DNA from 2 places in the Sporosarcina sp. FSL W7-1349 genome. Region 2 is predicted to be linked to the other one. Evidence: a T-box and tRNA genes for the amino acid it is inferred to sense, from the RefSeq annotation. Region 2 holds a T-box; the other holds one or more tRNA genes.
The links. The T-box of region 2 lies ahead of serS (serine--tRNA ligase). A T-box ahead of a tRNA ligase gene usually reads a tRNA of that ligase, here a tRNA-Ser.

Region 1 (5,804 bases), 1.6 Mb from region 2:
CGAAGTCGGTCAGCTTCCTGCCAGAATTGCCGCGGAATCCATCCGGCAAAATACTGAAAACGAGCTTGCGTGACGAATATTGGGAAAAGGAACAGAGCAAAATCTGAAAAGAGACCGCAATCCCACCGGATTGCGGTCTCTTTTCGTGCCTACACTAAATAGGTGATTTTTTCTTCGGTTTTATCCAATTCTGTGTTATTGATGGCTTCAATGATGGGAATCATCTGGAGCAGTTGATCATTGATCGGTGTCGGCACGCCGTACTTCTTGCCGAGTTCGCATACTTTTCCGGCGAAGTATTCCACTTCCGTCTTCCGTCCGGCGTCGACATCTTGCAACATTGAGGTTTTCCCGTCCGGCGCCAATTTTGCCAAGATAGGGCGGAAGGAATGGACATCCTCTTCCGTCAAATGGACTCCCGCTTTTTTGGACAACTCCACCACTTCATACATAGCGGCTTCCATCCATTGATGGGCGGCCGACACGTTTTGGAACACTTTATACGGCGCGCGCAAGACGGCGGAGGTTTGATTGATACCGACATTGAACATGAATTTCCACCAGAGCGTTCTCCAAATATCTTCCGGGACTTCGTACGGGATTTCGGAACGGTCAAACAATTCCATGACCGCTTTCACATGATCCGATACCGTCTTGTCCTTTTCACCGAAGCAAATCTTCCCGATGTTGGAAAACCGCACTTGATTTCCCGAGCGGATGGCATCAATTCCGACGCACATGCTATAAAGGATCGGGTTGTCGGGATATACTGCAGCAAGCTCTTCTTCACTCGAAATGCCGTTCAGCAGTGGAAGGAGAATTGTTTTGGGTCCGACATGGTGTTTCATATCGCGGATCGCTTCTTGCAATTCCGCGTTTTTCACTGCAATTAGGATGAGGTCGGCAGGAGCCGCTTCTGCATCAGGTTTCGTAAAATGGAAGTGGAACGGTTCTCCTTCGACATCGATGCCTGTTTTGGAATATCGTCTGATCCGTTCTTCATTGGCAATGACGGTGTGCCGTTCACCAAGTGTTTTATGTAGTCTGCTGCCATACGCAGCTCCGATTGCACCAAGTCCGATCAGTATTACCGATTGAATTGTTCTCATAGGATCCCCATCTCCTGTCATTGAAAAGTCTCCTATAAAGGATAGCATAATCATCAGTCAATTTGTAAAACTCAAATACTATTTTAATGATTAGTAAACCATGGTAGACTAGTAGCTACATTGAATCTATGAAGGAGGACCAAGTGTGACCCGACGTAAACTCACCATTGCAATCTTGTCTCTTTTCCTACTCATTTCGTCGCAAGTTTTACCACTGACTGCTGAAGCAGCCACCTCGTATGGAGAATTGGAAAAATCGATGAATCAGCTCCTGTCGGATTCGCGTCTAAAGAATTCAATGAGCAGCATCGTCATCCGAAAAGCATCCACCGGGGAAATCGTATATCAATATCAAGCGGACAGGGGAATCACACCGGCTTCGAACCAAAAGCTCCTCGCCGCAGCAGCCGCGCTGGAGACGCTGGGTGAAGACTATCGGTTCCGGACCGACGTGCTGACCGACGGGACTGTCACGAACGGGATCCTCCGCGGAAACGTCTATTTACGAGGCATGGGCGACCCGACTTTAATGAAAAAGGATCTTGATTTATTTGCTTCCCGACTGGCCAGTCAAGGCATCAAGCGGATCGAAGGGAATCTAGTAGGGGATGACAGCTTTTTCGATACGGTCCGGCTATCGCCAAGTGTCACGAAAAATCAGGAGACGTACTCCTTTGCAGCACAAGTGTCCGCCTTAACTCTATCGCCCGATCGCGATTATGATGCCGGCTCCATCATCGTCGAGGCCAAGCCTACGCGGCGCGGGCAGAAAGCCAAAGTCACCTTAGCGCCGGCGACCAAATTCGTCAATATCGTTAATCAATCGAAGACAGTGGCGAAAGGCAATTCCAATACATTGCGGATTTATCGCAAACATGGCACGAACACGATTTACATCACGGGCAATGCCCCGATTGGTTCAAGCGGCAGAAAAGAGTGGGTCGCTGTATCCAATCCGACGGCCTATACTTTGCACGAATTCAAACAATCATTGACAGCAAAAGGGATCCGCCTTGTCAACTCGTCCAACATGCGCGGAAAAGTTCCTGCGTCAGCGCAGTTGCTGACCCACCGGGATTCCATGGCACTCAAGGATCTGCTAGTGCCTTTTATGAAGTTGAGCAATAATACGCATGCCGAAATGCTGGCAAAAACAATGGGCAGGGAAGTGTATGGGGAAGGCAGTTGGGACGCGGGCCTGAAAGTGATGCGCGAATTTGTGGAAGCGAGCGGCCTGGATCGTGCGCAATGGAAGATCGAGGATGCCTCCGGACTCTCTTCGGCGAATAAAGTATCCGCTGCCCAGGTTTCCGGGCTGCTTCATGTCGTCCGTTCGAAACCTTGGTATCGCACCTTCGTCCAGGCATTGCCCGTTGCGGGGGCCAATGAACGCTTCGTAGGCGGCACATTGCGCAACCGGATGAAAACGGCACCCGCGAAAGGGAATATCATTGCCAAAACAGGCAGTCTGACAAATGTCAACGCGCTATCCGGTTATGCAGAAACGAGAGGCGGGGAAACACTGATCTTCAGCATTCTGACACAAGGTCAGAAAACGAGCACCGTTCCCGTCATTGATCGGATGGCCGCCGCCATTGCGAATACGAAATAATTAATTGAAAGCGGCGGAAAGTCGCATGTAGTACATCACTTAATAAAGGGTGATGTACTTTTTTTATTTAGACCTTAATTCCTTCATCCGCATTACTTTTTTGAATCATACATTGAACGTTGTGGTAATATATGAACGTAAATTTTTCTTGGGGAAATAGATAGTAAAAGAAGTGGCTTTGCTTGCTGAATAGGAGAGTGAATTATGGAAAACAACGTTTTTGAAGAGATGGCAAAAAGATACGATACGGAAGAAAGAATGGAATTAGCAAATGTTATAGTGCAGGAAGTAAGATCAGAACTGCAAAACAGTCAATCATGTTCTCTAATCGACTATGGGAGTGGGACGGGTCTCGTTAGTTTAGAACTATCGGATTTAGTGGATTCTGTTTTACTGGTGGATTCATCAAAGCAAATGTTAGGTGTTGCGAACGCTAAAATTTCTCTCAAAGGAATTACTAACTTCAAAGTGCTTCATTCAGATTTTACTCAAGAAACTCCGGATCTTCAGGCAGACATCGTGTTACTGTCACTCGTCCTTCTACATATTCCGGATACTACAAAAATTTTACAACAACTATTCAACATTTTAAATGAGGGCGGCAAGCTCATTATTATTGATTTCGACAAAAACGAGAAAATATATCATCCGAAAGTGCATAACGGTTTTTCGCAGGCAGAACTGAAAGAAAGATTAGCCGAAGTTGGGTTTGAATCCATCGAAATTAAAACATTCCATCATGGGAATCGTATTTTTATGAATCAAGATGCCTCCATGTTTCTATCAAGGGCTGTTAAAAAGAGAGAAAAAAGGGACGGATGAGCATATTTCATTCTGCTCATCCATCCCTTTTTTTATTGAGGTCCTCGATTTTGATCAAACCAAGGAAGGCGACTTTTTAATATATATGGCGGAGACGAGAGGATTTGAACCCCCGCGGCGCTTGCACGCCCTAGCTGATTTCGAGTCAGCCCCCTTCAGCCTCTTGGGTACGTCTCCATTTTCACAAAAGATAGTATACCATCCGGAAATCGGATGCGTCAACGGTTTATTTTCAGAAGAAGTTGGCCGCTGCCATGTGAAGCAATGTCCCATAAAAGCCGAAAGTCTGTTAAAATGAATGAGAACGCTTCTGAGGCCATAATGAAAAAGGGGAGTGGAAACGACATGGTTGAAAAAATGAACGTAGAAAGTTTCAATTTGGACCATACGAAAGTCAAGGCGCCTTATGTGCGGCTTGCCGGTGTTATTAAAGGGAAAAATGGCGATGAGATCCATAAATACGATATCCGCTTAAAACAGCCGAACAAAGAGCATATGGAAATGCCTGCGCTCCATTCATTGGAGCATCTGATGGCGGAAAAAATCCGGAACCATCATGACCAGGTTGTCGACTTGAGTCCGATGGGATGCCAAACGGGATTCTATCTGTCCGTCATCAATGATGATAATTACGACAATATCTTGGCCGCATTGGAAAAGACTTTGCGCGACGTACTCCAAGCGGAAGAAGTCCCGGCGTGCAATGAAATTCAATGCGGATGGGCCGCAAGCCATAGCCTGGAAGGCGCCAAAGAATTGGCGGAAGACTTGTTGGCCAAACGCGATGAATGGAAAGAAGTATTTGCTGAATAAGGGACCAGGCGGGGAGCAGTTGCAGATCCGGAACGACCGGACTTGCGGCGGCTCTCTTTTTATCTTTATTCAGCAAAGTTTATTTGTGCCGAAAGCGAAGCGGCAGGCACAGAAGACTCCCACCTCTATAGGTGCTGAGATGAATGCGGTTTTATCTCCTGTTCGGCGGGTGTTCAAACCCCCGCTGAACAGGGGAACTCAGACTAAAACCGCCGCGTCCAGCGGCGACGTCTGAGTGACCAACATCCTGTTGGCCCAAAGCCTCCGACGCACAGGACGTGGCGTTTTTGTCGGCCGGCGGATGTCACGGATTTTTAAGGGGAGCTTTTAAAGGAAGGCAGTCTAAATGCGCGACGTCCTAAAGGTGCCTTAATTTCTGCAAAGAACGCAGAAATACAGCAAATCGAACCCTTCGCTGTTCGATTCGCAACGACTGCATGGCCGACATCCTGTCGGCCTCGAGCTCGAAAAAATCCGGATGCAATCACGCCGGGGCGTGATTGATATAGTCCCCGCTTTTCTTGTACAGTACAATCAAAGCACGATACATATAAAAGGCAGGAGATTCTATTGGATATACCCATCTTATATGAAGACAATCATTTATTGATTGTGGAAAAGCCACCGAACATTCCAGTACAGGAAGACCGGACAGGCGATAAGGATTTACTGACATTGTTGAAGGAAGATATCAAAAACCGGTATGCTAAACCGGGTAATGTCTATCTCGGCCTAGTCCATCGGCTGGATCGCCCCGTCGGTGGTGCCATGGTATTCGCAAAGACATCCAAAGCTGCGTCCCGGTTAGCGGACGAATTGCGTAGACAAGCAATCGGCCGCACGTATGTCGCCATCGTGCGCGGTACGCCCGCGAAAAAGAAGGGGAAACTGGTACACCACCTCGTCAAGGATGCCCGGGAAAATAAAGTCCATGTTGTCGACGCGAAACGGAAAGACGCCAAACAAGCTGTACTGGACTATGAAGTTATTGCCAGTTCAGACAAATTAAGTATGCTGACCGTCAATCTGCATACCGGCAGGCCTCATCAGATCCGGGTCCAGCTCGCAGCAATCGGCTGTCCGCTCTATGGCGATCAAAAATACGGGGTGAGCGTCAATCGCCCCGGCCAGCAAATTGCACTATGGGCACAATCGCTCAAGTTGACCCATCCGACGAAGAAAGAAGAAGTGTCGATCCAATCATCACCGCCCTCGGAATACCCATGGAATTTATTTGACGGGTTCCGATAAATCCTTACATCGTTTAAGAATGGCTCCATATGGGAAATGTGTTAATAGTACATTTCTTTCATGGAGAGGATGAAGGTGATGGCAAATAAACCTACTTGGGATAGTAGGCCCGAACAGCCCGATAAGACCGAATGGGCGGTGTTCTTCGGAGTCTTGGTCCTCATCGCTATTCAAATCATCTGGGGTCTGATGTCATA
Region 2 (5,804 bases):
CCGTATTTCCCGCCAATACGGCCTTGACCAATTCGGCCGCGGTTGTCAAATGCTCTTTGACTAGCCGACTATATTCATCCGCAACGGCATCGCCATAATAAGGTCGCAGAAGCTCCCCCATATCCGTCGCATTGCGAAGCAGCCTCGTCAAGACAAATTCAATATCCGGTAAATTAAACACCAGACTGATGATCGCCATCCGTGTCCATGAGACATGCTGCTCCCATAAAAGACGATGTCGATTCCAAAATGCCACCTTTGCCGTACTTACACAGGACGACGACTGCACTGGGCGACTGTATTGGTAAACTGGAAAATAACCGATTGGGCTACAAACCCATTTCAAATTCCCTCACTCCCCCCTATACATACTATTCAGGGGAAAGAAAATCATCCACTCATCTGACATGTTGTAAAACTGAACCAATCCGTTCCACAATTTTTTCCACTTCTTCCGGCCTTCTAAGCAAATCATAGTCGCTGACGTCAACCCGCAACACCGGACAAGCGTTGAATGAGTCGATCCAGTCCGCATAGCGCGCATACATCTCTGTCCAATAGGAAATGGGCGTCTCCTGCTCCATCGGCCGTCCACGTTCCCGGATGCGCTCCAAAATGACGTCGGGCGAGCCTTCCAAATAAATGAGGACGTCGGGATGCGGGAAATACGGGGTCATGACCATCGCTTCGAACAAATCGGTGTAGGTCGCATAATCGACCGGATCCATCGTCCCATTTTCCATGTGCATCTTTGCAAAAATCCCCGTATCTTCGTAGATCGACCGATCTTGGACAAACCCGCCGCCATATTCAAACATCCGTTTCTGCTCCTTGAACCGCTCTGCCAGGAAGTAAATTTGCAAATGGAAGCTCCATTTCTCGAAGTCGTCGTAAAAGCGTTCAAGATACGGATTCTCATTCACCTTTTCAAATGAAGTCCTGAATTCCAATGCCTCGGCAAGCGCCTGAGCCATCGTCGATTTTCCGACGCCGACTGTGCCCGCCACCGTAATCACTGCATTATGAGGGATGTGATATTGATCTCGCAGTTTCATTGCGAAAAAGCTCCTTTATCCAATACCGCCTGAATCGCCTTCAAGATGGTATCCCGGTCGGTTTGATTGTTTACAAAGTCGGTTGCATCCCCATCAAACCGCAAGACGGGAATGGATGGATGCGCCTGTTCAAACTCATTCATAAAAATTTCATAGTCATCCGTCAGCTGTCTCAAATAGGCAGTATCCATATTTTTTTCGAACTCCCGACCCCGTTTGGCGATCCGTTCCATCAGTTTATCCAAACTGGCATGTAAATAGATGATGATATTCGGAACGGGCATATCCCGTGTTAAAATCATGTAGATCTCTTCATATTTTTGATACTCTGCAGGGGGCAATGTCCGTTTTGCGAAGATCAAATTTTTGAATATATGATAATCGGAGACAACCGGTTGTGGATCGGCAAGCATCCCCTGCTTGATGTCGTTTAGTTGCTTGTATCGGTTACAAAGGAAGAACATTTCCGTCTGAAAACTCCATTCCTCCATGTTCCCATAAAATTTATCTAAAAACGGATTTTCGTATACGATTTCCTGTAAAGGTTTGTAATTCCACGTTTCCGCAATCGTCTTGGCGAGCGATGTCTTGCCGACACCGATCGGCCCCTCGACCGCCAGGAAGGGTATTGCCATCAAAAGCCCACCTTTCAAATTCCATGTTCCTCATTCTATCATATCCATTGTTTTTTCCACGTGGAACAATTTAGACGTGATTTCGAATTTCCATGCTAAAATAAACTCAAGGAGCGATGAACATGGATGTATTCGAAACGGACCGATCGTTCATGAGATTGGCGATTGAGGAAGCAAAAATGGCGGAGGCGCTTGGAGAAGTGCCGATTGGCGCGGTGATTGTCCATGAGGGCAACGTCATTGCGCGTGCTCATAACCTACGCGAGACTTCCCAAAATGCTGTAACGCATGCGGAATTATCCGCTATTCAGGAAGCTTGCCAAACACTCGGCAGCTGGCGGTTGGAACAGACAACCCTCTATGTCACATTGGAGCCTTGCCCGATGTGTGCAGGCGCCATTCTGCAATCGAGAATTCCCCGCGTCGTCTACGGTGCCCGCGATCCGAAAGGCGGCTGTGTCGATTCCTTATACCGGTTGCTGAACGACCCGCGGTTCAACCATGAATGCGATGTAACCGAAGGCATCATGGGCGAGGAATGTGGAGACATGCTATCCGCCTTTTTCAGGGCGATCCGGGAAAGAAAAAAGAGTGAGAAAAAGGCTGCGTCCGAAATCGAATGATCCGGATGCAGCCTTTACGTATTATCGGATAACTTCTTTGCCGCCCATGTATGGACGAAGGACTTCTGGAATGACGACGGAGCCGTCTTCTTGTTGGTAATTCTCTAGAATGGCAGCTACCGTCCGACCAATTGCCAGTCCGCTTCCATTCAACGTATGGACGTATTCAGGCTTCGCTCCCGCTTCACGACGGAACCGGATGTGAGCCCGGCGCGCTTGGAAATCTTCGAAATTGGAACAAGACGAGATTTCACGATAGGTGTTCTGCGTCGGAATCCATACTTCGATATCATATTTCTTGGCAGCCGTGAAACCAAGATCTGCCGTGCACATTTTCAGAACGCGATACGGCAAGTTCAGCAATTGAAGTACTTTCTCCGCATGGCCTGTCAGTTTCTCAAGTTCATCATACGACTCTTCCGGCTTCACAAAGCGGACGAGTTCCACTTTGTTAAACTGATGCTGGCGAATCAAACCGCGTGTGTCACGGCCTGCAGATCCTGCTTCAGAACGGAAGTTGGTGCTGTATGCGGCAAACGCTGCCGGCAGCTGAGCCCCATCCAAAATCTCATCTCGATAGAAGTTAGTGACGGGCACTTCAGAAGTCGGGATCAGGAAGTAATCCTCTTCCTCAACTAGGAAAGCGTCCTCTTCAAATTTCGGCAGCTGGCCTGTCCCGGTCAAGCTCGTCCGGTTTACCAAGTACGGCGGCAGCATCTCTTCATAGCCATGCTCCTCAATATGAAGATCCAGCATGAAATTGATCAATGCCCGCTCCAGCCGCGCGCCAAGACCGCGATAAAAGACGAACCGACTGCCTGTCACTTTCGCCGCGCGCTCAAAGTCCAACAGATTCAGATCGGTGCCGAGTTCCCAATGCGGTTTCGGCTCGAAAGAGAATTCCGGTTGTGCTCCCCAAGTCCGCACTTCGACGTTGTCATCTTCGCTATCGCCGACAGGGACGCTTTCATGCGGAATGTTCGGAATGCGCATCATGACGTAGTTCAGCTCTTCTTCTACCTGATTCAATTCCTCGTCCAGCTTTTTGATTTCATCGCCGACTTCACGCATTCGCGCGATGACATCGTCAGCATTTTCCTTATTGCGTTTCATCATGGCCACTTGTTGCGATACTTCATTGCGTTCCGCCTTCAACACTTCCACTTTGGCAATCAATTCACGCCGTTTTTCATCGAGCCCCCCGAATTTATCGAAATCCGTAAGGTCTTCCCCGCGTTTCGACAGCTTTTCTTTCACACCATCGAAATCAGCCCGGATTTTTTTAATATCTAACATGGACAATTCCTCCCTCAATATGGACGATCATGGAAAAGTGCAACAAAAAAAGCCCGTCATCCCCCTGGAAAAGGGACGAGAGCTACCCGCGTTGCCACCCAAATTGATTGGACTCCATCCAATCCGCTTCATTGAAATAACGGTTCAAGTACCGGCACGAGCCTACTCCTCTTCGGCCCGGCTACTCAGGGACGGATTCACAATTCCCTCTATCGGCTCGCACCACCCGCCGACTCTCTTGAAAAGGGTTGCCTTGCTACTACTTCCCATCATCGTCACATGTTTGAAATTATCCTTACTGTACTACATGGACACAGTTTTAGCAAGATTGGACCTTGTTTTTCCAAAAAGAAAGAAGACTCCGGCTGCTTCCCGAAGTCATCTTCTTTCCGCCACGATTAGGATCTGCAACGACTTGGTTGATTGCCTTTGCCTGAATTCGTTTATCGTCCGCGTTCCGACATGCGCTCTTCCTGTAGGAGCGTGCCGATTTCCAGGCCTTTCATCGGATTACCGATGTCTTTGGAAAGCTCGCCGATTAATGCATAGTCCTTGAAATTTTGTGTCGCTTGCACGATGGCACGCGCAAACTTTTCAGGATTTTCCGATTTGAAGATCCCCGAGCCGACGAATACGCCATCCGCTCCGAGTTCCATCATGAGAGCTGCGTCTGCAGGAGTGGCGACGCCGCCTGCTGCATAATTGGTGACTGGCAGTCGGCCGTGTTCCTTGATGGCCAACAGGACGTCATACGGAGCCCCTAGATCACGCGCCTCCGTCATGAGTTCCTCTTCGTTCATATGGACGATTTTATTCACTTGAGCATTTACTTTACGCAGATGGCGAACCGCCTCTACGATATTGCCGGTACCCGGTTCCCCTTTTGTCCGGAGCATCTTCGCCCCTTCGCCTAGCCGGCGTGCCGCTTCCCCGAGGTCCCGCGCTCCGCAGACGAACGGTACGGAGAATGCGCTTTTCAGCAGATGAAACTCTTCATCCGCGGGAGTGAGCACTTCACTTTCGTCTATGTAGTCCACTCCCAAAGCTTCCAGGACGCGAGCTTCGGAGATATGGCCGATGCGTGCCTTTGCCATGACCGGAATCGATACCGCATTTTTCACTTCTTCGATGATGCGTGGGTCGGCCATCCGTGCCACGCCGCCCGCCTTGCGTATATCCGACGGGACGCGTTCCAATGCCATGACCGCAATCGCTCCTGATGCTTCCGCCACTTTTGCCTGCTCTGCATTAATGACGTCCATAATGACGCCGCCGTATTGAAATTTCATATGTATCTTCCTCCTTTTCTCATTGTTCAGTATAATGGAATATGACCTTATTGAAATGCCCAGTTTAATTAAAAATAAAGTGGTCAGATAGGAAGATTGTTTATGGAGATGTTATTTATTCAACTTGATAAATCATTGGAAGTGCCGTTATATGAACAAATTTATAATCAAATCCAGCGGGATATTACGGAAGGGAAGTTGCCCGTCGGCATGAAACTGCCTTCCAAACGGCAGCTCGGGGAGTTTCTCAGTGTCAGTCAGACGACAATCGAACTTGCTTATGGGCAACTGGCGGCGGAGGGGTTCATATCCTCCAAGCCGCGGAAAGGGTATTTCGTCCAGGCGATCGAGGAATTGGCCTATGTCCAGCCAGCCAAGTTGAAATATCGTCCTGCTTCAAAGGAACAAGAGAAGGTATCGATTGACTTTTCACCAGGGAAAATCGATACCGGGTCGTTCCCGTTCACGCAATGGAGGAAGTATGCGAGGGACATTATCGACAATTCATCCGAGCATCTGCTCTTGCTTGGGCATCCGCATGGAGATATCGAGCTGCGCAGGGAAATTGCCCGTTATCTGTATCATTCGCGCGGCGTCGAATGTACGCCCGATCAGATCATCGTCGGTTCTGGAACCGAACAGCTCATGCCGCTCGTCATTCGGATTCTCGGGGAAGACGCAGCTTATGCCATCGAAGACCCCGGCTATCCGTTGACCCACCATGTGTTCATCCATAACAACCGGGAAGCCATTCCGATTGTGGTAGATGAAGAAGGGATGGACGTACGGGCTCTACAACGGTCAGAAGCGACCATTGCCTATGTGACCCCTTCCCACCAGTTTCCGACCGGTACCGTCCTTTCTGCGTCTCGCAGGACGGCTTTGTTGAACTGGGCCGCCTCCCGG

Region 1: it encodes a tRNA-Ser, which carries the amino acid that the T-box ahead of serS (serine--tRNA ligase) is inferred to sense. The anticodon was not compared.

The regions. Positions count from the first base shown of each region.
Region 1 covers NZ_JBBOOK010000001.1:1,159,188-1,164,991, reverse strand. Annotated here, with positions in the region: gene MKY41_RS05845 (class I adenylate-forming enzyme family protein) at 1-107, shown strand, start outside; gene MKY41_RS05840 (ketopantoate reductase family protein) at 150-1,109, opposite strand; gene dacB (D-alanyl-D-alanine carboxypeptidase/D-alanyl-D-alanine endopeptidase) at 1,255-2,721, shown strand; gene MKY41_RS05830 (class I SAM-dependent methyltransferase) at 2,926-3,543, shown strand; tRNA gene MKY41_RS05825 (tRNA-Ser) at 3,630-3,720, opposite strand; gene MKY41_RS05820 (S-ribosylhomocysteine lyase) at 3,889-4,356, shown strand; gene MKY41_RS05815 (hypothetical protein) at 4,376-4,591, shown strand; gene MKY41_RS05810 (RluA family pseudouridine synthase) at 4,927-5,607, shown strand.
Region 2 covers NZ_JBBOOK010000001.1:2,775,910-2,781,713, forward strand. Annotated here, with positions in the region: gene MKY41_RS13645 (hypothetical protein) at 1-346, opposite strand, end outside; gene MKY41_RS13650 (deoxynucleoside kinase) at 399-1,055, opposite strand; gene MKY41_RS13655 (deoxynucleoside kinase) at 1,052-1,690, opposite strand; gene tadA (tRNA adenosine(34) deaminase TadA) at 1,813-2,313, shown strand; gene serS (serine--tRNA ligase) at 2,335-3,609, opposite strand; T-box leader at 3,678-3,891, opposite strand; gene pdxS (pyridoxal 5'-phosphate synthase lyase subunit PdxS) at 4,053-4,898, opposite strand; gene pdxR (MocR-like pyridoxine biosynthesis transcription factor PdxR) at 5,001-5,804, shown strand, end outside.